2 linked regions of the Methylosarcina fibrata AML-C10 genome follow. Each later gene encodes a partner of the first gene's protein in a complex. Links are inferred from orthologs where the notes say so. Each region holds a gene or a part of one and is shown on either strand. Other genes may lie near its edges. The genes, in order: A3OW_RS0104930 and dapF.

What was found.
Region 2: the proteins of A3OW_RS0104930 (region 1) and dapF are in contact, whole or in part, in a solved structure (PDB 5YGU), measured with the Escherichia coli proteins. The link is inferred for Methylosarcina fibrata AML-C10 from one-to-one orthologs.

Annotation. Positions count from the first base shown.
Region 1 is NZ_KB889965.1:1,003,025-1,014,607, forward strand. What follows is about bases 442-3,337. They hold A3OW_RS0104930 (RNA pyrophosphohydrolase), read right to left. Parts: upstream 2,221-3,337; coding sequence 1,663-2,220; downstream 442-1,662. Other genes in these bases: argA (amino-acid N-acetyltransferase), read left to right, coding at 442-834; cpdA (3',5'-cyclic-AMP phosphodiesterase), read left to right, coding at 856-1,650; A3OW_RS0104935 (histidinol-phosphatase), read left to right, coding at 2,380-3,066. In the rest of the region: more of argA, read left to right, coding at 1-441; A3OW_RS0104940 (transglycosylase SLT domain-containing protein), read left to right, coding at 3,378-4,331; A3OW_RS0104945 (TolB family protein), read right to left, coding at 4,424-5,743; A3OW_RS0104955 (lytic transglycosylase domain-containing protein), read left to right, coding at 6,210-6,893; A3OW_RS0104960 (lipase family protein), read right to left, coding at 6,915-7,613; rplS (50S ribosomal protein L19), read right to left, coding at 7,803-8,144; tRNA (guanosine(37)-N1)-methyltransferase TrmD, read right to left, coding at 8,154-8,891; ribosome maturation factor RimM, read right to left, coding at 8,900-9,415; rpsP (30S ribosomal protein S16), read right to left, coding at 9,422-9,673; ffh (signal recognition particle protein), read right to left, coding at 9,811-11,166; A3OW_RS0104990 (cytochrome C assembly family protein), read left to right, coding at 11,444-11,583. UniProt on the Escherichia coli protein: Master regulator of 5'-end-dependent mRNA decay.
Region 2 is NZ_KB889965.1:3,741,001-3,752,619, forward strand. The notes cover bases 2,890-5,821. They hold dapF (diaminopimelate epimerase), read left to right. Parts: upstream 2,890-3,906; coding sequence 3,907-4,737; downstream 4,738-5,821. Other genes in these bases: A3OW_RS28350 (hypothetical protein), read left to right, coding at 3,422-3,775; A3OW_RS0117485 (DUF484 family protein), read left to right, coding at 4,727-5,413; xerC (tyrosine recombinase XerC), read left to right, coding at 5,419-5,821. In the rest of the region: A3OW_RS0117450 (DUF2238 domain-containing protein), read left to right, coding at 1-595; A3OW_RS0117455 (carbon-nitrogen hydrolase), read left to right, coding at 691-1,575; A3OW_RS0117460 (thioredoxin family protein), read right to left, coding at 1,606-2,169; more of xerC, read left to right, coding at 5,822-6,327; A3OW_RS0117495 (DUF2333 family protein), read left to right, coding at 6,442-7,470; A3OW_RS0117500 (DUF4389 domain-containing protein), read left to right, coding at 7,481-7,780; ribosome biogenesis factor YjgA, read right to left, coding at 7,826-8,407; A3OW_RS0117510 (DNA-deoxyinosine glycosylase), read right to left, coding at 8,454-8,981; recombination-associated protein RdgC, read left to right, coding at 9,055-9,966; A3OW_RS0117520 (Lpp/OprI family alanine-zipper lipoprotein), read right to left, coding at 10,063-10,341; A3OW_RS0117525 (L,D-transpeptidase family protein), read right to left, coding at 10,421-10,963; A3OW_RS0117530 (alpha-D-glucose phosphate-specific phosphoglucomutase), read left to right, coding at 11,035-11,619. UniProt on the Escherichia coli protein: Involved in the succinylase branch of the L-lysine biosynthesis and in the biosynthesis of the pentapeptide incorporated in the peptidoglycan moiety. Catalyzes the stereoinversion of LL-2,6-diaminopimelate (L,L-DAP) to meso-diaminopimelate (meso-DAP).

The sequences.
Region 1 (11,583 bases):
CAGCTCGATCAGGATGCGATCGTGCTGATTTCGCCAATCGGCTATTCGCCGAGCGGCGAGGTTTTCAATTTGTCCGCGGAACAGGTCGCCACGCAGGTCGCGATCTCGTTGAAGGCCGAAAAGCTGATTTTCTTGACCGAGCAAGGCTTCAACTATCCCGAAAGCGGCGAGCCGATCCAACAGATGACCACCGCCGAAGCCCGCTCTTTTCTCGACCACCATCCCGACCTTCCGAATACCGTCAGCCTGCCGCTGAAGGCCGCGATCCAGAGTTCGAACGCAGGAGTCGGCCGGATCCATTTGATCGACCGGAGAACCGACGGCGCCTTATTGCTCGAATTGTTCACCCGCAACGGCATCGGCACATTGGTCAGCGAAGCTCCTTTCGAGGACATCCGGTCGGCTACTCTGGACGATATCGGCGGCATCCTGGAACTGATCAAACCGCTGGAGCTGCAAGGCATTCTGGCCAAACGGACACGAGAAAAAATCGAAACGGAAATCGCCGATTACATTGTCATCGAACGGGACGGGTTAATTATCGGCTGTACCGCGCTTCATGCGCATCGGCACGGTCATTTCGGGGCAATCGCCTGCCTGGCCGTCCATCCCGGCTACCGGGGCGGAGCCCGGGGCAACCGCATGCTGGAACATGCCTACCGCAAAGCGAAAAAACTGGCTCTTAAAAAACTGTATGTGTTATCGACCCAGACCGCACACTGGTTTATCGAACGTGGATTTCAGCCGACCGATTTCAACCACCTGCCCGAGCCGTTAAAAATCCTTTATAACCCGGAAAGAAACTCGAAAATTCTGGTCAGAGACATTGAATAGGAATTGAGGAAAAGTCCGCCGATGAATTCTGTTGCTCGCGCTGCTTCCATTCTGCAGGTGACCGATCCGCACATCATGCCTGCTCCCGGCGAAAAATTTTACGGGCTCGATACCGACCGGACGTTTCGCGCCGTATTGGAGCAGGCTTTTGCCGAAAACACGACCATCGATTTGATTTTGCTTACCGGCGATCTGATGCAGGAACCCAGCCTTTCGGGCTACCAAAGGATCCTAACAATGCTTGAGGATTTTCCTGTCCCCTGCGTATGCCTCCCCGGCAACCATGACGACTACCGGCTCATGCAGCAAGTTTTGAATGAAGGAAACATACGCTGCGAGTCACGTTTATTTTTGAACAACTGGCAAATTCTCTGTCTGAACAGCCAGGTACCGGGTTATCCTGGAGGGCATCTCGAGGCGCGGGAGTTAGCCTTCATGGAAGATTGCTTAAGCAAAAATCCAGATCATCCGACCCTGATCGCCGTGCACCACCACTGCCTGAAAATCGACAGCGACTGGATGGACACCATGATGATCGACAACAGCCGGGATTTTTTGTCGTTAGCCGCCAAATATCCTCAGGTAAAGGCCGTCATCTGCGGCCATGTGCATCAAGCGGTGGATTGCCGGTTCGAATCGATCCGAATCCTCAGTGCGCCTTCGACCTGCATCCAGTTTACGCCGGCCAGCCGGGAGTTCAGCATCGACGATACCGCCCCCGGTTACCGCATGATCGATCTGTACGCCGACGGCAGCATGGACACAAGCGTAGGCTATTTAAGACCGGCCGGCCGTGAATCCGAACCCGGCAGGTAATGTTCATCACGATTAACGATGTTTTTTGACGCCCTTGTACGATTCCGAGACTGTTTTTTCCCTGGCCAGAAAGCCGGCTGCGCTCACCGGAACCGAATCAATGGCCAGAAGCGCGCCCAGTTCGGTCATCGCTCTTTGATACACCTTGCGTTTAAAATAAACCACGTCGTTGAGCGGTTCCCAGTAATCCACCCACCGCCAGGTATCGAATTCCGGCTTCGGACAGCAGTCGAAACGCACGTTGGATTCATGCGTCACCAGCCGCAAGATAAACCAGATCTGTTTCTGGCCGATGCACAAAGGCATCGAATTTTTACGAATATAACGTTCGGGCAACTTGTACCGCAGCCAATAGCGCGTGCGCCCGATCACTTGAACATGCTGTTGCTGTAGCCCGGTTTCCTCCCACAATTCGCGATACATCGCTGTTTCAGGGTCTTCATCATGATTTATGCCGCCTTGAGGGAACTGCCAGGCGTTCATCCCCATTCGTTTTGCCCAAAACACGCGACCCTCGTCATTGCAAAGGATGATTCCGACGTTAGGCCGATATCCTTTAGAGTCTATCATGTTAAAACCTGCATCTTGTATCCTGCCCGCTCCCGATCCCGTCTATGATAAAATGATCGGGAGAAGGCCGATTGAAAAAAATTAGTATCTCATTGTTCCATAATTTTTCTTTAGTTTCCATAGAGTTTTATTCTTTTTATTATTTTAACCGGGATTATTGTGAGTTTAGCGATTTTTGATCTGGACAATACGTTAATAGCAGACGACAGCGACTATCTGTGGGGCCAATTTCTTGTCGATCAGGGCATCGTGGACAAGCATCAGTATGAAGCGGCAAACGCCCGGTTTTACGAAGATTACAAACAAGGCAGGCTCGATATTGTCGAATTTCTGCGTTTTTCGCTACGGCCCTTAACCCTGCACGCCCCCCGGCAGCTCTTTGCCTGGCGAGACCGGTTCGTATCGGAAATCATCACGCCGATCCTGCTGGAGCCCGCCCGTGAACTCATTGCCAAACATAAAAGTCGAGGGGACACGCTGCTAGTCATCACCGCCACCAACCGCTTCGTTACCGAGCCCATCGTCAAGTTGTACGGCATTGACCACTTGCTGGCGACTCCGCCCGAATTTGTCGACGGACGGTATACCGGAAACTTCGTCGGGGAACCCTGCTTTCAGGAAGGCAAGGTCAGGCTGTTGCAGCAATGGCTCGAAGACAACCGGGAAACAATGAACGACAGTTGGTTTTACAGCGATTCTCACAACGACCTACCGTTGCTGAACAGGGTGGACCATGCGGTGGCGGTCGATCCGGACGAAAAATTGAAAGCTCACGCCCGGAAAGCCGGCTGGCCCATCATCAGTTTGCGCAACGGGATCTGCCCCACCGATCATTTTCATAAATGAACCTTTACAAAAAGCATTCATGAATTAGATTTGTTCTGTACGGGAAAGATTTTCATCGAGCCGGGCTTCGCTCCGGCCAGCCGCAATGCACAGTTATCCTTATGACCCAATCGGCCCATTCCGACTCCGACATTTCTGAAGCCGCCCCTCCCCGGCCGAAACCCAAGCGCAAAAAGACGAGTTCGGAATTCTCGGCCATCGAACCTGCCGATAAGCCCGAACAGACGAAGCGAGCGCCACGCAAACCGAGAGCAAAAACCAGAAAAGCAAAGAAAAAACCGACACCGGCTCAGATCAGAAAAAAAATTCTGATGCTTGCTCTCGAAATCCTGGGTCTTTCAGTCACAGCCATTTCGCTGATCATCGCGCTGTTGGGCTATTCGGCGAACCGATTTTCCGGAACCAGTTTTTTCGGCAATCTATTGCCGTTTGCGATCGGCATCCTGGTTATGGTAGTGATCACCGCACTGTTTCTGGTGGGCTGGTGGAAGCTTCGTCAATGGCTTCAGTCCCGGACTGAATTTTTAGCGCCTCTCATGGCTGCCGGCCTTGCCTTGTTGATCGGTTGGTTCGTCGTTCAGGACGAATTTGCCATGGCTTATGGAAGCTTCCGGACTTTGGTGGGGGGCAAACAGGAGGCCGGACGGGTCACCATTGCCCATCAGGTTTATGCTGCATACCGCCGGTACAATTCGGCGCAATTGCAAAAAATGATCGTCCGGGCGAAAGCATTTCAAAAAGTCATCGAAGAAGCCGCCGGAGCCTTTGACGTCGATGTCAATCTGCTGCAGGGCATCGCCGCGACGGAATCGTCTTTTATGCCGAGAAACAGCAACGATGGGGGGCACGGCTTGTTTCAGATCACGCAAGTGCCGAAATCGATCATCAAGGAAGCGCAAACCAAACTGAAGACGGAGAAGCTGTCGCTTGAAAATTCCCGGCATAACGCTTTCATAGCCGCCGCCACGTTCAAACACTATCTGACCGAGATGAACGACGATTTGTTTCTGGCTCTGCTTGCCTACAATATTGGTCCGGCCAACGGAGGATTGCGCTTTATCATGCAGCAATACGGCGCGTCCGATTTTACCAGCATTCAGCCCTATTTACAGACTCTGCCGCGCGACTATCCGATACGGGTTCTGTCCTATTCTCTGGCATTCCGGCTGTGGCAGGAGAAAGGCGAATTACCGGCCTATGAAGAAGGCAACAATGCCGTTCAAGTTCAGCGGGTAGGCATTCCCGGACTGCTGCCGGATCTTTGAAGGACGCTACAGAGCCCGATTGTGAAATAAAAGGGCTCCGAGCACTGTTTGGACCATTACCGGCGCAACTTTAAGTCGGCCGTAAACAAGACCTAACGGCGGCGTACGAAAATATCGATTTCCTCATTCGTATCGTCTGCCGTCAGGTTGTCGGCATACGTTTCGAACGCAACAAAGCGGCCGTTGCCCGAGATGGCGGGGTAGATGCTGGTACTGTTGCCCTCAACGCCCGAATCGCCGAGAGACATCATTTCGGTGCTGTCGGTTCTAAGGTCGCGCACGAACACGTCCGCGGTGACATTGTCATCCCCCGGAATCAAATTGGTAGCGGTTGAATGAAACGCGATGTAACGGCCATTGGCGGAGATAGCGGGATACAGGCTGGTACTGTTGCCTTCAACGCCCGTACTATCGAGTGAAATACGCTCGATAACGCCTTTTTTGAGGTCGCGCACGAACACGTCGATGGCGTAATTGCCGTCCCCTTCGACCAGGTTGCTGGCTTTTGAATGAAACGCCACGTAACGGCCGTTGCCTGAAATTGCAGGCCCGGCACTTTCGTTATTTCCTTCAATTCCCGAATTGCCGACCGACACCCGTTGCGTTTCTCCCGCCACCAGGTCACGCACGAAAACATCGTAGGTGCCGTTATTGTCTCCGGAGACCAGATTGCTGGCGTAAGAGGAAAAGGCCACATACCGGCCATTTTCGGATAAAACAGGCTCGTAACTGAAGCCGTTCCCTTCCGTACCCGAGCTGTCGACGGAAGCCCGCTGGGTGATGCCGGTCTTAAGATCATGTACAAAAACATCGGCGGTGCCGTTGCCGTCTTCGGCAACCAGATTGCTGGCATAAGACAAAAAGGCCACGAACCGGCCATTGGCGGAAAAACTCGGACCGGAACTCGAACCATTGCCTTCCATACCCGAACTGTCCACGGAAATGCGGCTGGTCACGCCGGTTTTAAGATTGCGCACAAAAACGTCATAGGTGTTGTTATTGTCGCCTGCGACCAGATTGTCGGCACCCGAGGCAAACGCCACCAAGCTTCCGTCCGCAGCAAAGGCAGGACTAAAACTCGGGCCGTTGCCTTCCACACCGGCGCTATCGACGGAAACCCGTTGAGTTTTGCCGGTTAAAAGATCGTGGACAAAGACATCCATCGTATCGTTGCCGTCATCGTCAACCAGATTATTGGCTTCGGAGGCGAACGCCACGTTGCGTCCGTTGGCGGTAAGAGCAGGACTTTCGCTATAGCTGTTTCCTTCCGATCCCGTGCTGGATACCGAGGCTCGGACCGTTTTCGGAGATACGGCCAGAACGGAAGAAACAGGCGACAGGCCCATCAGTATTCCGGCGGCCACTGACAGAACGGTTAGCTGACTGAAGGAAGAGGAGTTAGATTTTTTCATTAGCGCCCCATGTTAGACATTTTGATAAACAACTTTTGATTATGCGTATTCCCGGCTGGAGAAGATCTCTTCAACCGCAAAAGCATCAAGGTATTCGGTAGATGGCCCTTCTTATACGATATTTTGCCTTGAAAAACAATATAGAAATTATATTTTTTTAAAAATGAGCGCATCCGTAAAGCCCAAGAGGCCGAGTTTATTTTTTCCGATACCCAAGGAATACTGCCGAATCCGACAGGAAGCCATCCTTTTCTGTCGCACCAAAATATTGCGTCCGGATGAATAATAGGATAAGCTTAAAAAACCTCGATAACTGGTCGATACATTTAGCATTTATTTCTTATCTATATTATTCTGCGGCTGGCACTGGTGGTAGTTTTATCCACCGCTGTTCGACGGGTCTAAAACAAGAGCGCCATCGTACCACTCTTGTTATAAACCCAAAATAATCAATAATGAGGTCGACATGAGAACTAAATTCCTGCTGAAGCGCGCATATCACGACACCGTCTCCATCCCTCTACTGCTCCTGATCAGCGCCGGATTCACGCATCCCGCTCGAGTTCCGCCTTCGTCCCTGACCGTCGATCATAACGAATTCAGAGAAATTCCTCCGCCGCTTCCGGATCACGATAAACCCGACCATAAAATGGCCGATGCGCATGTTCAGAAAAAAAAAGCTCTGGCCAATTACATCCAGCATCAATTCAAAGTCACTGAAAACAAGGCGTCCGTCATAGTGTCGGAAGCTTTTAACAACGGCGTCAAGCAGGGGCTGCAACCGGAATTGATACTGGCGATTATCGCAGTGGAATCCAAATTCAAGGAAAAGGCGGTCAGCCCGAAGGGAGCACGAGGCCTGATGCAGGTGCTGGCCAGCGCTCATCCCAAAAAAATCAAGTCTATTGGCGGCACTCGGGCCCTATACAACGCAAGAAAAAATATCTCGGTCGGTACCCATATCCTGGCGGAATATAAGGATCTGAGCAAAGGCAATATCAGACGGACTCTGTTAAGGTATAACGGCAGTCTGGGAAATAACCGATCGCATTATCCGGACAAGGTTTTTCGCATTTACAAACAAATGAAAAATACAGCCCGGTTAAACGAGCAGCTTCAGGTCGCGCAATTGCAGGATGACCGCTCTTAGTTCCACCAGGACCGCCTGGATCTAATCAGCCCCCTTTTCATGCCAAAAAAAGCCGTGCTGAATAAAATGCAGTGACTGTTCGATAATATAATCGCGCTGCATGATAAAAGTATGGGAAAACGGTACGACGAGAAAATCCTGCATCCCTTCAACCCGGCACCGCTCTACGGATACCTTGCCGTCGTTAGCCCCGGAAATCAGCCGGGATAAAAAGGGATTGACGGGTTTATCGCCGGCGATGACGCCGACCGGAAAATGAACCGAGCCCAGGCTATTCGGCAGGCTGTCCGCTTTCGTGCCCAATTGCAGTCCGGCCGGCCCGCCGAAGTATTTAAACAGCTTCCAGGCACCCAGTTTGTCGACGATTTCGCTCCCTTGATTGGGCGGCGCAAGCATCACCGCTCTGCCCAGTTTATCGATCCGCTGACGCGACAGATAGTAGCGTAGCAGAATACCGCCTAAAGAATGAGTGAAGAAATGAATTCGATTGATCGGGAGCGGTTCGCATTTCCGTACGCCTTCCTCGATATAATCCAGAGCCAGTCTCTCGATGCCGTAATGCCGCGAAGGATAATCGATCGTTATAATCTGATAACCGTATTCGGAAAATAGCCTGCCGGCATTTTTCATGCTGCGCCCGGTTCTGGCCAAGCCGTGCAACAAAATGATGGCTTCCGAATTCTGTTCAATTCTGGCTAATTTCGCTTTTATATTTTCCATAAACTCAAAAATAACCAATAACAGAGCTTATTAGCTCGATTTTATCCGATTTGACCGGCTGCGTTCCAGTTGCTGGGACGGTATTTTTGACTCCCGGGGATTCCTGTGCCTCTCCTTCCGCTCTGCCGGAAACAAAAAAGGCAGCTATAAGCCGCCTTTTTTATCCGGACACAATCTCGACCTGAAAAATTACAATTTTTCCTTGATTCGAGCAGCCTTACCGGTCAGATCACGCAAATAATACAACTTGGCTCTGCGAACGTCGCCACGGCGTTTGACTTGAATTTCGCTGATCAACGGACTGTGTGTTTGAAAAACACGCTCAACGCCGGTTCCGTGCGAAATTTTTCTTACGGTGAATGCCGAGTTCAATCCGCGATTGCGTTTTGCAATAACAATCCCTTCAAAAGCCTGGATTCTTTCCCTATCGCCTTCTTTAACTTTAACTTGAACCACTACGGTATCGCCCGGATTGAATTCCGGCACCTGTTTCAGTTGTTCTTTTTCCAATGCATCAATTATATTGCTCATTACCACACCCTAATTAACTTCAATTTTAAATTCGTTCAGCAGAGTTTCCTGCTCCATGCTTAATTTTTTCTTGGCCAGCAAATCCGGACGCCTCTGCCAGGTTCTGCCGAGTGCCTGTTTGGCCCGCCAGCGCTCGATCTCGCCATGATTGCCGCTCAGCAGAACCGCCGGCACGGCAAGCCCCGACAGGCATTCGGGCCTTGTATAATGCGGGCAATCCAACAAGCCGCCGGCATGGGAATCCTGCCGGGCGGATTCTTCATCGCCGAGCACTCCGGGCAATAAACGGGTTATCGCATCGATAACGATCAAGGCGGCCAGTTCGCCGCCGCTGATGACGTAATCTCCGATCGACCATTCATCATCGCAGTCCAGCTCGACAAAGCGCTCGTCAATGCCTTCGTAGCGCCCTGCAATCAGAATCAATTGCCCTTCGCCGCAGGTTTCAGCCAATAAATCCTGAGTAATCGGCCGGCCTTGAGGACTTAAGTAAATGACTTTCGCCGAACCCGGCCCGGCCTGTTTCGCACACATCACCGCCTCGTGGAGTGGCTGATATTTCATCACCATGCCCGGGCCGCCTCCGTAAGGCCGGTCATCGACCGTCCGGTGCCTGTCGTGCGTATAGTCTCTGGGATTCCAGACCGACAGACTGACGATCTCTCGCTCGATCGCTCTGCCGGTCACGCCGAAACTAGCGGCCGACATGATCATTTCCGGAAAAATGGTGACGACGTCAAACCGCATCGGTACAGTTAAAACTCCGGATCCCAATCCACCTTGATGACCCCGGCATCGAGGCTGACGTGAAGTATTGTCTGTCCCTGTAAAAAAGGTATGGCGCGCTCCCGTTCGCCTTTGACAATCAAAACATCGTTCGCGCCGGTTTCCAGCAGACTGTCCACGAATCCCAAACGGACACCTTCGGCCGTTTCAACCGCCATTCCGATCAGATCGGACCAGTAATATTCCCCCTCTTCCACGGCGGACAACTGAGATTTCAGGATATGAACATCCGAGCCGATCAGACTCTCCGCCTGACTCCTATCGGTGACCTCTTCAAGCCGTGCGACTACCGTTTTGCCGTGCAGCTTGCCGTCGGCTACTTGGTAAGTTCGAACTTCTTCTCCCTTCTTTATTAAGGTCCAAGGAGAATAATTAAAAATATTCTCCTTCGGATCGGTATAGGAATAAACCTTAACCCAACCTTTGACCCCTAAAACGCCGGAAATCCTGCCGACGACGATGGTTTTGTTTCGGCTTTCGGTCAAATCGGTTTAGGCAGCCGCCTTCAATGCGTCTTTAATTAATTTTGCCACGCGGTCGGAAGGCTGTGCGCCGTTGGCGGTCCAGTAGCTGACGCGCTCGTTGTCCAGACGCAGCCTTTCTTCCTTGCCCCGCGCCAACGGGTTGAAAAAACCGACACGTTCAATATAGCGGCCGTCGCGGCTGTTTCTGCTGTCCGTCACAATAACATGGTAAAAAGGACGATTTTTTGCGCCGCTTCTGGCAAGACGAATAGTTACCATCTAATTTCCTCGAAAACATTAATTCAAAATTTAATCCGCCTATTTTACGCGATTTTTGCAATAAGTGAAGTACTAATTGATATTGATGCCGAGATTTCCGGCTGCGTCACGAGAGGAGCGACACAGCCGGGTCTTGGTTATCTCCGGAAAGCCCTCACGTTATTCTTGATGCCGCGCATCATATTGGCCATGTTGCCGGTTTTGAATTTTTTCATCATTTTCTGCATCATCAGAAATTGCTTCAAGAGTCGATTGACGTCGTGCAACTCCTGCCCGCAGCCGGCGGCAATGCGTTTTTTCCTGTTGCCCTTGATCAAATCGGGAAAACGTCTTTCCTGCATCGTCATCGAATTGATCACGGCAATCTGACGCGCCAGCATTTTGTCGTTGATCTGGTTCTTCATTTCGGTGGGAACGGCATGAATGCCGGGCAATTTGTCGAGCAAGGTATTGACGCCGCCCATATTCTGCATTTGCAGCAATTGTTCGCGAAAATCTTCCAGATCGAAACTTTTGCCTTTCTGGATCTTGCGAGCCAGTTTTTCGGCCTTTTCCTTGTCGACTTTTTGCTCGATCTCTTCGATCAGGCTTAACATGTCCCCCATGCCGAGGATACGGGAAGCGAGGCGATCCGGATAAAAAGGCTCCAGCGCGCTGGTTTTTTCACCGACGCCGATGAACTTGATGGGTTTGCCGGTAATGTGGCGGATCGATAACGCCGCCCCGCCGCGGGCATCGCCGTCGGCCTTGGTCAGAATGACCCCGGTTAACGGCAATGCGTCGTTGAATGCCTTGGCCGTGACCGCCGCATCCTGACCGGTCATGCTGTCGACCACGAACAGCGTCTCGATCGGCTGGATCGCGGCATGCAGTTCCTTGATTTCACCCATCATTTCGTCGTCGATATGCAGACGTCCCGCGGTATCGATAATAACGACGTCCAGGAATTTTTTCCGGGCGGCTTCGATGGCGCTATTGGCGATGTCGACCGGCTTTTGGGAAATATCGCTGGGGAAAAATTCCAGATCCAGTTCACCCGCCAGCATCTCCAGTTGCTTGATCGCGGCCGGACGATAGACGTCCGCGCTGACCACGCCGACTTTTTTCTTTTGATTTTCCTTGAGCCATCGGCCGAGCTTGGCCACCGTCGTGGTTTTTCCGGCGCCCTGAAGCCCCGCCATCAAAATGATCGCCGGCGGGTTCATCCTCAAATTGAGGCCTTCGTTGGCCTCGCCCATCACCTTGATCAACTCGGCCTGAACCAGCTTGATCAGCGATTGCCCCGGCGTCAGACTGGACTGTACTTCCTGGCCCAGTGCCCCTGCTTTGACCCGATCGATAAAATCGGTAACGACAGGCAAGGCCACGTCGGCTTCCAGCAAGGCGACGCGCACTTCGCGCAGGGTTTCCTTAATGTTGTCTTCAGTCAGGCGCCCCTGCCCTTTAATTTTTTTAAGCGTATTACTTAATCGGTCGGTTAAATTATCAAACATAGCTATGACTTTATTGGATCCAAGAAAATTTGCCCGCGAAAAGGCTTAGACCGGCCTGGCAACAGATTCTCCGACGTATGTCACCGTCAATAAAAAACAGGCGCCGCAACAGGACTTTTCAAATCGGATATACTACCATATCCTGGAAGGCCTTTGCACTGGGCGTCCTATCGAACCATGTTTTCGCAAGCTTTAATCCTTGCTTGGTATGGTTATTGACGACTTGAATGCAAAGCCTTGAAGACATCCTTAGCCTGTATAGCCGACCACCAATCCGATGAATGCCACCGCTTTCGCCCTAGTTGCCATCAGCGCCTACCTCGGCAGCGCCCTGCTGATTACCCGACAGATTTATCTGAATTCGAATGAGAAAAAGCCGGCTCCGCTAGTGCTCGCCTGGATCGCGCTGGCAGCTCA
Region 2 (11,619 bases), 2.7 Mb from region 1 along the record:
AGGCCTGATTTTATTTTTTTCCACCTTGATCTGGTCGGGCATCGGGCCCAAAGATTATCCGACCTGGTTTCTCGAAACCGCCCCCGCTCTGATCGCCGTTATTCTGGTCATTGCGACCCGGCGGCGATTTCCGTTGACCTCGCTGGCCTATGTCCTGATTCTGATCCACAGCGTCATTTTAATGATCGGCGGACATTACACTTATGCCGAAGTCCCTCTGTTCGACTGGATCAAGGAAACGCTCCATCAGGATCGGAATAATTTCGACAAACTGGGCCATTTTGCCCAGGGCTTTGTGCCTGCCATCGTCGCCCGGGAGATTCTTGTCCGGAACAAGGCTGTCAACGGTAACTCCTGGCTGAATTTTTTGATCGTCTGCGTGTGTCTTGCAATCAGCGCTTTTTATGAACTAATTGAATGGCTGGTTGCCTTATTCAGCGAGGAAGCGGCCGAGGCCTTTTTGGGAACCCAGGGATACGTCTGGGATACCCAGACCGACATGGCCATGGCCTTGGCAGGAGCAGTCTTGGCGCTGCTGACTCTAAGCAGATGGCATGACCGCCAGCTTCAGGCCTTGCAACAGGAGACGCCATAGCGTTTTTATCCGGCGCCGGCCGCCAGCCTCCGGTACTTTTTTCGGCGGAATCATTATAAAATGACCCTTTTTCTCGCAAGTACATTATCAGACCCATGAAACCAGACATCATCGTCAGCGCTGTGCAACAGCCCTGTAACCACGACCGACAAGCCAACCTGGATTTTTCCATCGCCAAAATCCATGAAGCGGCCGCCGCCAAGGCCGATCTGGTGGTATTGCCCGAATTGCATCTGGGACCTTACTTTTGCCAGAACGAAGACTACAACAATTTCGACCTGGCGCAACCGATTCCGGGTCCGGCCACGGAAATCCTGGGCAACGTCGCGAAAAAGCTGGAAATCGTGATCGTCTCGACCATTTTCGAAAAACGGGCGCCCGGCCTCTACCACAATACCGCCGTGGTGTTCGACAGGGACGGCCGTATCGCCGGCAAATACCGGAAAATGCACATACCGGACGACCCGGGTTTTTACGAGAAATATTATTTCACGCCGGGCGACATCGGCTTCAAGCCGATCGAGACGTCGATCGGCAAGCTTGGCGTGCTGGTGTGCTGGGACCAGTGGTTTCCGGAAGCCGCCCGGCTGATGGCGCTGGCCGGCGCGGATCTCTTGATTTATCCGACCGCGATCGGCTGGGATCCGGACGATACCCAGGAAGAGCATCAGCGCCAGCTCAACGCCTGGATCACGATCCAGCGTTCCCACGCCGTCGCCAACGGCATTCCGGTCGTTGCCTGCAACCGCATCGGCTTTGAAGCGGCGCCTAATTCGACGGCCGGCATTCAATTCTGGGGCAACAGTTTCATTGCCGGCCCGCAAGGCGAAATTCTGACCCAGGCCGACGACTCGGAAGTCAAATTGCTGACCTGCCGCCTCGACGCCGCCAGAAGCGAGCGAGTCCGGCAGATATGGCCTTATCTGCGCGACCGCCGGATCGATCACTACGGCAATCTGACCCGGCGCTTTATCGATTAAGGCGCTCGCAGCAAGGATGAGCCGCCCGGCTCATCCTTCCTTCCATTTGATGTTACAGCCCATACTGGGAATCTGATCCGGGTTGATCGGGCGGTTGGCCAGCAAATTATCCAGCGCCTCGCGCAAATCCCTGCCCGTCAGCGGTATGTTGTTTTTCGGCATGGAATCGTCCAGCCGTCCCCGATAGACGCAGAAAAGATCCGCATCAAACAAATAAATGTCGGGCGTGCAGGCCGCCTGATAGGCCTTGGCGACCGCCTGGCTCTCGTCGTACAGATAGGCCGCGAAAGGCCGTCCCCAGTCTTCCATCAATGCTTTCATCTTGTCCGGCGCATCTTCCGGATACTGAGCGACGTCGTTGGAGCTGATGGCGACGGTTCGAACGCCTTTTGCCGCGTAGGTCCTGGCAATGTCGATCAACTGCTTTTCCTCGTGCATCACGTAAGGGCAATGATTGCAGATGAACAAAATCAGCGTGCCTTTTTCTCCCTTCAATTGTTGCAAGCTTAAAGTGTCGCCGGTCACCGTGTCGGGCAATTCGAAATCGGGGGCGCGCGTGCCGAGCGGCATCATCGTGGACTCAGTTAAAGCCATGGTTTTCTCCTGGGTAGTGTTGATTCAATATTATTACTAGAGAGCTGCATTGTACTTCAGGATTGCTAAAACAATAAATCCCGAAGGTTGGAAGGGAGACGGGATAGATTGGTTCAAGAACGCCGAGCATGACGTGTGTTGATCTGAAGATCGGCTGCCTTCATTAAAAACCAATGCCTGGATACCTTGGCTTCGGGAACCTGCCGGGCAAATTTCTATTTCATAGACCTTCAACTTAACAATACGCGATGCTCAACTTTAAATGAATTGAAGACATGGCCGCCCGCGGCTCCCAAGTTGTTCTACCAAAAGCAACTTATGAAGGAGAAGGGTCATTGTAAAATAGAAGGCTTTATCATTTATATCTATTGCTGTGTAGAAGATATCTGCCGACTTTTCGTCAACCGACCGTTAAGAAGCCGGGGGGTATGTTCAAGCCGAGCGATGCCGAAGTCATCACGATGGGGCTCGTGGGTGAATTCATGGGCAAAGACCATGACAAAGGCATCTGGCGTTATTTTCGCAATCACTGGCATAACCGGTTTTCTAACTTGGGCTCGCGTGCCAACTTTGCTAAGCAAAGCGCTAATTTATAGCAACTGAAAAGGCGCATACAGGATCACATCGTTTGGCAAATCGGAGTGATGAATGATTCGGTCCACTGGGTGGACGGCTTTCCGATGCCGATCTGCAAGTAGGCTCGAGCCTCTGGCTGTCGTTGCTTCAAGGGCGAAGCAGAGTTCAGCTATTGCGCAGCGAAGGATGAGAAATATCATGACTTTGAAGGGCATGTGCTGGTCAATTTCGAAGGCATTTTCTGTGGCTATGCTTTTGCCCCGGCGAATGTCGACGAGCGGGATGTGCTGCCGGAAATGGTCGCCGGTCTGCAAGGGCGGCGGATCGGGGACAAAAGCTATATCCGTTCTTCTCTAAAGCAAGCATTGGCGCAACACGGCCTTGATTTGCAAACCCCTTTACGGAAAAACAGGCAAGACTTAAAGCCAAAGGCGTTGGTCGACCAACTGGTATTAAGCAGACGCTTACTGGAAACCGTCATCGGACAATTGGCCGATCGTTTTCATATTGAAAAAGTGAGGTCATGCGACACTTGGCATTTGGCTAACCGCTTTATCCGGAAACTGCTTGCCCCCACGATGGGCTGCTTCTTGGGAAAACTCATGGGCAACCCGACTTTGCTTTTTGAATCATTGGTTGAGATTTAAAAGTTGAGCATCTTCCCTGGATACCTTGATTGAAATCGCCAAACGGTTCAGCATCCTTGAAAGTCAACATCACATGGATTCGAAAGAATTTTTTTATCGGCACAGCCGGAAAGATGGCCGATGATGCGGAATTGGTCGAATGGGCTAGCGATTACCGGCATTATCTGCATTTGCATCGGGAACTGGATGCGAAGCTGAAACATGTTGCATGGTGCGCTGAAAATCTATCTGGATGCCGCCGAACGAACGATTCTTCATTATCACTGTCAGGACGAACAGAACCGTTCGCTGTTTCGTTACGGCAGTATCCGCATCATGAACATTTACCCGATACGGTTATTGTTTCGGAAAGCCCCGAAATTGCATCGGTCTGCATGAAGTGATGGAAAAACAGACAGAGGCCGGGTAAGCTTAGGCCGGTTGGCCGTCTTTACCGAAGGCACCAACCGGAACTGATTTTTGTCTATACTCTTTCTAGAATTCTCTCAAGCTATTCTCTCTATACTTCGGATAAATGATCACTTTTACCAAAATGCACGGTCTCGGCAATGACTTTGTCGTGATCGATGCCATGACTCAGCAAATCGCACTGACTCCCGAACGGATACGCAAACTGGCCGACCGGCACTTGGGCATCGGCTTCGATCAATTGTTGTTGGTTGAAAAGCCGGTGAGCGGCAATGCCGACTTCAAATACCGGATTTTCAATGCGGACGGCGGAGAAGTCGCGCAATGCGGCAACGGCGCCCGCTGCTTTGCCCGGTTCGTCCGCGACAAACGCCTGTCCGACAAAGATGAAATTCGCGTCGATACCGATTCCGGCCAACTGCTGCTCAGGTTCGACGAAGACAATTTGATAACCGTCAACATGGGCGTGCCTCGCCATACGCCCGCCGAAATTCCTCTGCTTGCCGAGCGGGAGGCGGCTTTTTATACGGTCGTGATCGACGGCCGGGAATTGTCGTTCGGTGCGGTTTCCATGGGCAATCCGCACGCGGTTATTCAGGTTCCCGACGTGTCGGCGGCTCCGGTGGCCGAAACCGGCCGCATTCTGGAAAGCCATCCCCTGTTTCCCGAGCGGGCCAATATCGGTTTCATGCAGATCATCGACCGCAATCACATCAAACTTCGGGTCTTTGAACGCGGCGCCGCGGAAACCCTGGCGTGCGGAAGCGGCGCCTGCGCCGCGGCGGTGATCGGCATCGAACGGAAACAACTGGACCGCGAGGTCCGGGTCGAATTGCCCGGCGGAGAACTGAAAATCGCCTGGGCAGGACGGGGCAAGCCGGTGTTCATGACCGGCCCGGCAATCAGCGTATTTGAAGGCATTATCCATGACGACTAAGCAAGCGGCGAGCCTGACCTCGGATCAGGTCGAAAATTATCTTTTGAAACATCCCGAATTCTTCAACGAACATCTGCATTTACTGGAAACGATGATTATTCCTCATCCCAGCGGTAATGCCATTTCCCTGATTTCCAAGCAACTGGAAATCTTCAGGAACAAGCACCGCGAGTTGGAAAATCAGCTCAATACGCTGATTGAAATCGCAAGGGACAACGATGCTTCGCTGAACCGCATGCACAAACTGACTCTGACGCTGCTCGAAGCATCGTCGCTGGCCGACGTTGCCGACAAACTGGACCTGATTTTGTCCGAGTATTTCCTGACCGATTTTGTGGCGATTCGAATCGTCAAGCCTCACGACGAGTCCGAAACGGCAGATTTTTTCATCAGACCGGACAGAGAAAGTCTTGAGCCGTTTGCTAAAGAATTGTCCTCGAAGGAGCCCAAATGCGGCCGGCCCACGCTGGCTCAGGCCAAGGCGCTGTTCGGCGGTTCCGCGTTGGAAGTGAAATCCTGCGCCATCATTCCTTTAAGCCTGGCCGGTACCAGAGGGTTACTGGCGATCGGCAGTCGACAGGAAGGGCGCTTCCATTACAGCATGGGCAACCTGTTCCTGAATCAGATGGGCGAACTCGTCAGCGCCCGGATCATGACGTTATTAACCCGAAACTAATTCCGATGGACGAGTCTGCCGGCCGGATATTGACCGATTTTTTGTCCGAGCTTAAGTTCGAAAAGCGGGTATCGCCGCATACCTTAAGCAATTACCGGCGGGATATCGAGCTGCTCGCCCGGTTTTGCCGAGATAAGGCCATTCTTCACTGGCGGGACGTTCAGCAAAGCCACATCCGTTCCCACATTGCCCAAAGGCACCGACAGGGGATCGGCAGCAAAAGCCTGCAGCGCGAATTGTCCGCGATTCGCAGTTTTTACCGGTTTCAATTAAAGAAAGGATGGATCGACAACAATCCGGCGCAGCATGTAAAGGCGCCGAAGCAAGCCAGAAAGTTGCCGAAAACGTTGGATGTGGATCAGATGGTCGGCCTTTTGGACGCCGGCGCCGATTCCATTCTGGAACTGCGCGATCTGGCCATGTTCGAATTGTTCTATTCTTCCGGCTTGCGTCTTGGCGAACTGGCGGCGCTGAACCTGGACGATCTGGATCTGCCCGACCGGGCGCTGCTGGTCAGAGAAGGTAAAGGCGGCAAATCCAGGGTATTGCCGGTCGGGTCACAGGCCGTGAAAGCCGTCGGGCAATGGTTGCCGCACCGGCAGGCGATGGCCTTGAAGGACGTCCCGGCCTTATTCGTTTCCGCCCGAGGAACCCGGTTGAGCCCGCGCAGCATTCAATTGAGGCTGGTCCGGTGGTGCCGGCAAAAAGAGATAACGGCCCGTATTCATCCGCACATGCTAAGGCATTCATTCGCCAGTCATTTATTGGAGTCCAGCCAGGATTTGAGAGCGGTTCAGGAACTTCTCGGGCATAGCAGCATCAGTACTACTCAGATCTATACGCACCTGGATTTTCAGCATCTTGCTGAAATTTATGACAAAGCGCATCCAAGGGCGAAAATTAAACCGAAGTAGCCATTTGCTTCATAAGCAAAAAAATCAAAAATCTGCTACCATGCGAATTCTCTATCATCAATAGACGCTGTCTGCCTTATTGCGCAGAAATATTTTAAATACAGGATACTGGAAATGGCGGCAAACGAAACACTGCAGGATATCAAATCGAGAGGGGTACTTTGGGGCTTTGGCGTTTTTATTGTTACGACATTAACCGTTATCCTGATTCTGGGCGCGTGGTGGGGCGGTGAGCCCGAGCAATTCAATATTCAGGAAGAAGCCCTGGAGCGGGCGAAGATAACGAAGACCACGGATATCCCTTTGGGCTATACCTTTACCAATACTCTGGCCCATATTGCCGAAGTGCTCCTGCATAAATCCGGCGGCTATATCACCAACGACGTGGCGCCTCCCGGCTTTTTCCTCGACAACATTTCCAGTTTCGAATACGGCGCCCTGGTGATGCTGCGCGACGCCACCTCGGCGTTAAGAAACCACTTCGCCCGGGACCAGTCCCAATCGGACGAAGATCCTGATCTGAAGGTAGCCGAACCTTATTTTTATTACGAAAACGATTCCTGGGCGCTGCCTTCGACCGAAGCCGAATATCAAAAAGGCGTGGACGCGCTGCATGAATACATGTCGCGTCTGCAAAAATGGGGCGGCAAGGTCAAGCGGGCGCAATTTTATGCGCGCGCCGACAATCTCTGGCAATACACCGAAGTGGTGATCAAACGGCTGGGCAACCTGTCGACCCGGCTCAGTGCCAGCACGGCCGGCGCCGAAATCATTCCCGGCCTGACCGTGATCGAGCCCGAGGCCAACATCCGCAATCCCAAGGCGGCCGCCGTGGCCCAGACTCCCTGGCTGGAAATCGACAACGTATTTTACGAGGCCAGAGGTTCCAGTTGGGCCCTGCTGCATATCCTGAAAGCAATCAAATACGACTTTCACGACATTTTGCTGGATAAACGCGCGATGAATACGGTCGATATCATGATCAAGTCGCTTGAAAACGCCATGGCGCCGATTCTGAGCCCGATGATTTTAAACGGCAGCGGCTACGGGCTATTTGCCAACTATTCATTGACCATGGCGACTTATATCGCTCGCGCGAACGCTTCCGCTCTCGATTTGCGCGACATCATGAACCGAGGCTAATGAACACGCTATGGACGAACAAATCAACTACAACCTGACCAACATCGATACCTGGAAAAGAATTTTCTTCATGCTGATCTTTGCCGCCATCGGCGCGTTGGTCAGGATGCTGCTCTGGGCCGTGATATTTTTGCAGGTGGCGACCGCCCTGCTGACCGGCAAGGCCAACAAACACATTCTCAACTTTGGCCGCGGCCTGTCCATCTACACCTACCACATCATGCTGTTTTTGACCTTCAATACCGAGACGCTGCCTTTCCCGTTTTCGGAATGGAATCAGACGGCGGAGCTCAAGCTGCCCGATAAATAAGGCGAGAGGGGACGGATGACAGGATGCGCTTCGAGCGCAGCAGGCTTATTCGTCCTCGTCCCGTCCTTCTTCCGCTTCCATCGTTTCCTCAGCCTGACCGCTCACCAGTTCTTTCAGATAACGATACAGCAATCGGGAGGATTTCGGCGGTTTCATTGCCGCCGCTTCCTTTTGCGCATTTCGCACCAATTGGCGTAAATGCTGACTGTCCGCAGCCGGCATCTGATCGAGCAGTTCGGCCAGGTCGTCGTTATTGCCCTGAATCAGCCGGTCGCGCCAGCGCTCGGCCAGATGATGCTCGCGGATGCCGTGGGCGCTCTGGTTTTTGATCCGCGCCAGTTTTTCCAGTATCGGTTCGACCTCCGTCTTGTGAAGCTGGCCGGCAATGTATTTCAGCAATCGCTTTCTTGCTCCTTTGTGCGGCATTCCTGCCACTTCGAGCGCCGATTTGCGGACGTTCTCCGGAAGATCAAAGGTATCCAGCACGACCGGAGACAATTTCGAGAGTTCCTCTCCCAAATCAAACAGCGCGGCGATTTCTTTCTTGATCCGGGTTTTATTCGGTCTTACTGCATAATATTCGACTTCGTCGTCTTCTTCGTAGTAATAATCTTGTTCTTCATTCATTTCGTATTAAACCATCGTAGTGGTACAAATTGATCCTTTTGCAGTCCTACTTTACCACAGACGGCAGGATCGCTCGCCATGCCTCCAGTTTTTCTCCGAAATTCAGCGAGGCATGGGCCGGACTGGTGGAAGGGAGGCGTCTGTAGTCCAGGTAGTCAAAGCGAGAAGGCAATCCGGGCAGAACGTATTTTTTGTAAAAGCCGGCAGCCATGCCGCCGTTAAAGAATACTTGCCGGATGGACGGGAATTGTTCAAAAAACAGAGCAAAATCGTTCACCCGGATCGATGCCGGTGCGATATTGGCGTCCAGGCTGCCTTGCCTCCGGCAGCTTTGCAGCACGTCCCAGACGGCAATCCCTTGATCGGTCAATATCTTTTTTCGAAGCAAATAATCGAGACGGTAATCAAAACCGAACAATTCTCCGAGGATTGGCCAGAATGCGTTTTGGGCGTGGCCGTAATATTGTCTTTTTTGCAAGGAGGTAATGCCGGGCATCGATCCCAGAATCAGAAGATGGGGATTGCCGGCGACGATAGGCGGGAAACCTTCTATGTCGGAAAGGGCGTTCTTCATAAATTACTTTAACTATAAAGCGCTAAATTTGGGATAATATACAGCCGTTTTTTATTTGGATATCAACAACAGCATGTGGTTTAAAAATCTGAGCATTTTTCGTCTTACCGAAGCTTTTACGTTAACGCCGGATGAGTTGGAAGCAAAGTTGCAGGCTTTGGCTTTCCGTCCCACGGGGCCTCACGAAGAGTTCAGCTTCGGCTGGACGCCGCCTTTAGCCAAGGCGTCGAATCCTTTAGTGCACAGCAGCAACGGTTTTATGATGCTGTGCGGTAAAAAAGAAGAAAAAGTTTTGCCCACCGCCGTAGTGAACGAGATGGTTCAGGAGAAAATCTCGGACGCCGAGGAGAAACAGGGTCATAAATTATCCAAAAAAGAGCGTTCCGCGATAAAGGATGAACTGATCTTCGAATTATTACCCAAGGCTTTCACGTTTTCACGCAAAACTTACGCTTACATCGATCCCAAAGGCGGCTGGCTGATCGTCGATGCAGCATCGGCCAAAAGCGCCGAGGATCTGCTCAGTCATCTGCGCAAATGTCTGGGCTCGTTGCCCGCCGTTCCGCTCAGCACGGTGGAAAATCCGAGCCTCGTCATGACCGGCTGGCTTCTGAATGACCAAGCCCCGGAGGACATCGTCATCGAGGACGAATGCGAGTTGCGCTCGCCCGGAGAAGAAGGCGGCATCATCCGCTGCAAGCGCCATGATCTGGCAGTCCCCGAAATCAAAAACCATCTTGATTCGGGCAAACTCGTCATTAAACTGGCGGTGAAATGGGCGGATCGCCTTTCTTTCGTGATGGACGAGCATCTGGCAATCAAGCGGGTGCGTTTTCTCGACCTGATTCAGGATCAGGTCGCCGAGGTGGATGCTGAAAGCGACGCCGAGAGGTTCGATGTCGATTTTTCGATCATGTCCCTGGAGCTGGCGAGTTTTCTGCCGCGCCTGCTGGAACTGTTCGGAGGAGAAAATCCGGCTTCGTAAGCTTCGGTAAACGGTTGAAGACGCTTGGCCCAAATAAAAAAGCCCGAGCCGGTAAAACCGGTTCGGGCTTTTTCATGCGGGAAAAGCAATGATGAATTATTTCATCATGGATCTTTTAAACATGTTGTCCAGTTTGCTGTTGGTGTCTTGCGCGTATTGAGCTGCACGGTTGGCGGCAGCTTCTGCAGCAGCAGCTTTTGCTGATGCGTCGTTAGCGGCGGATTGAGCAGCGGCAGCATCGGAAGAAGCTTGGGCAACCGAAGTTTTCAAGCCGTCAATTTGTGACTGTAAGTTCTCTATGTCACCGTTAGTTGCACATCCAACAGCCAGGCTTGCAACCAGAGCAATCATCGATAATTTAACTATTTTTTTCATCTTGTTTTCCTTTTGTTAACAGTTATAAAAAACATTACACCTGAAGAAATTATAGCATAATCTTAAACAAATTCCATGGCTACTTAATTTTTACTAAAGTCCCAGGCTCCACCCACTGGCTTAGGTGGTCGATCTGGCTGTTGGTCATGGCGATGCAGCCGTGAGTCCAGTTCATGCTTTTGTGAATTTTTGCGTCGGCCCGGCCCAGACCGTGAATGCCGATCTGTCCGCCCAGCGCCGTATTTTGCGGCGGCACGGCATGGTAGCGATGGGCTTCCACTATCCGTTTGTAAGTGTATTTGTCGATCAATCCCTTATGCAGAGCCAACTCGGCGTTTTCCGCGGAAGGATAGTTCAAGCCGAAAAACCGGTGGAAGGAACTGCGTTCACCGATCCAGCCGATCCGGTATTCCCCGTGCGGCGTAATATTGTCGCCCCGATGGGTTTTAATGCCGGCTCCGCCCCGACCGATGGCAATGTCGTTGATGGTGTCCAGGGTTTTCTCACCTTTTTTTACCTCGATTTTAAGGGCCGTCGTATCGATCAGCAGCCAAATATTTTCATCTGCCGACGTGATAATGGAAAAACAAACACAAAACAAGAACAAGAAAATGCGCAACATGGGATCTACACTGAAAAAGAATTTTGGTGTATTTTAGTTCTTCCGGTTAATTCTCGCACTAAGGATCAAACATGCAAACAGATACCATCGATACACAGCCGTATAACGATCAGAATCCCGGCACATCGGGACTTCGCAAAAAAGTCAGGACATTCCAGCAAGTCGGCTATCTGGAGAATTTTGTTCAATCAATTTTTGACTCCTTAGAGAATTATTCCGGTAAAACCTTGGTACTCGGCGGCGATGGTCGTTATTTTAACCGGGAAGCGATACAAACCATCATCAAGATGGCTGCCGCCAACGGCTTCGGCGAACTAATTATAGGTCAGGGCGGCCTCTTGTCCACTCCGGCGGCCTCTCATGTCATTCGGAAATATCAAGCCTTCGGCGGCCTGATCCTGTCGGCCAGTCATAATCCGGGCGGCCCGGATGAAGATTTCGGCATCAAATACAACGTCGGCAACGGCGGGCCGGCGCCTGAAAAGTACACTCAATCCTTTTATCGGCGCAGCCAATCGATAACTTCCTACAAGATTGCCCGTTTCGACGACGTGGATCTCGACACGCTCGGCAGTCAGCAGGCGGGCGAACTGAAAATCACCATCCTCGATCCTGTCGCCGATTACGCCGATCTCATGCAGTCCATCTTCGATTTC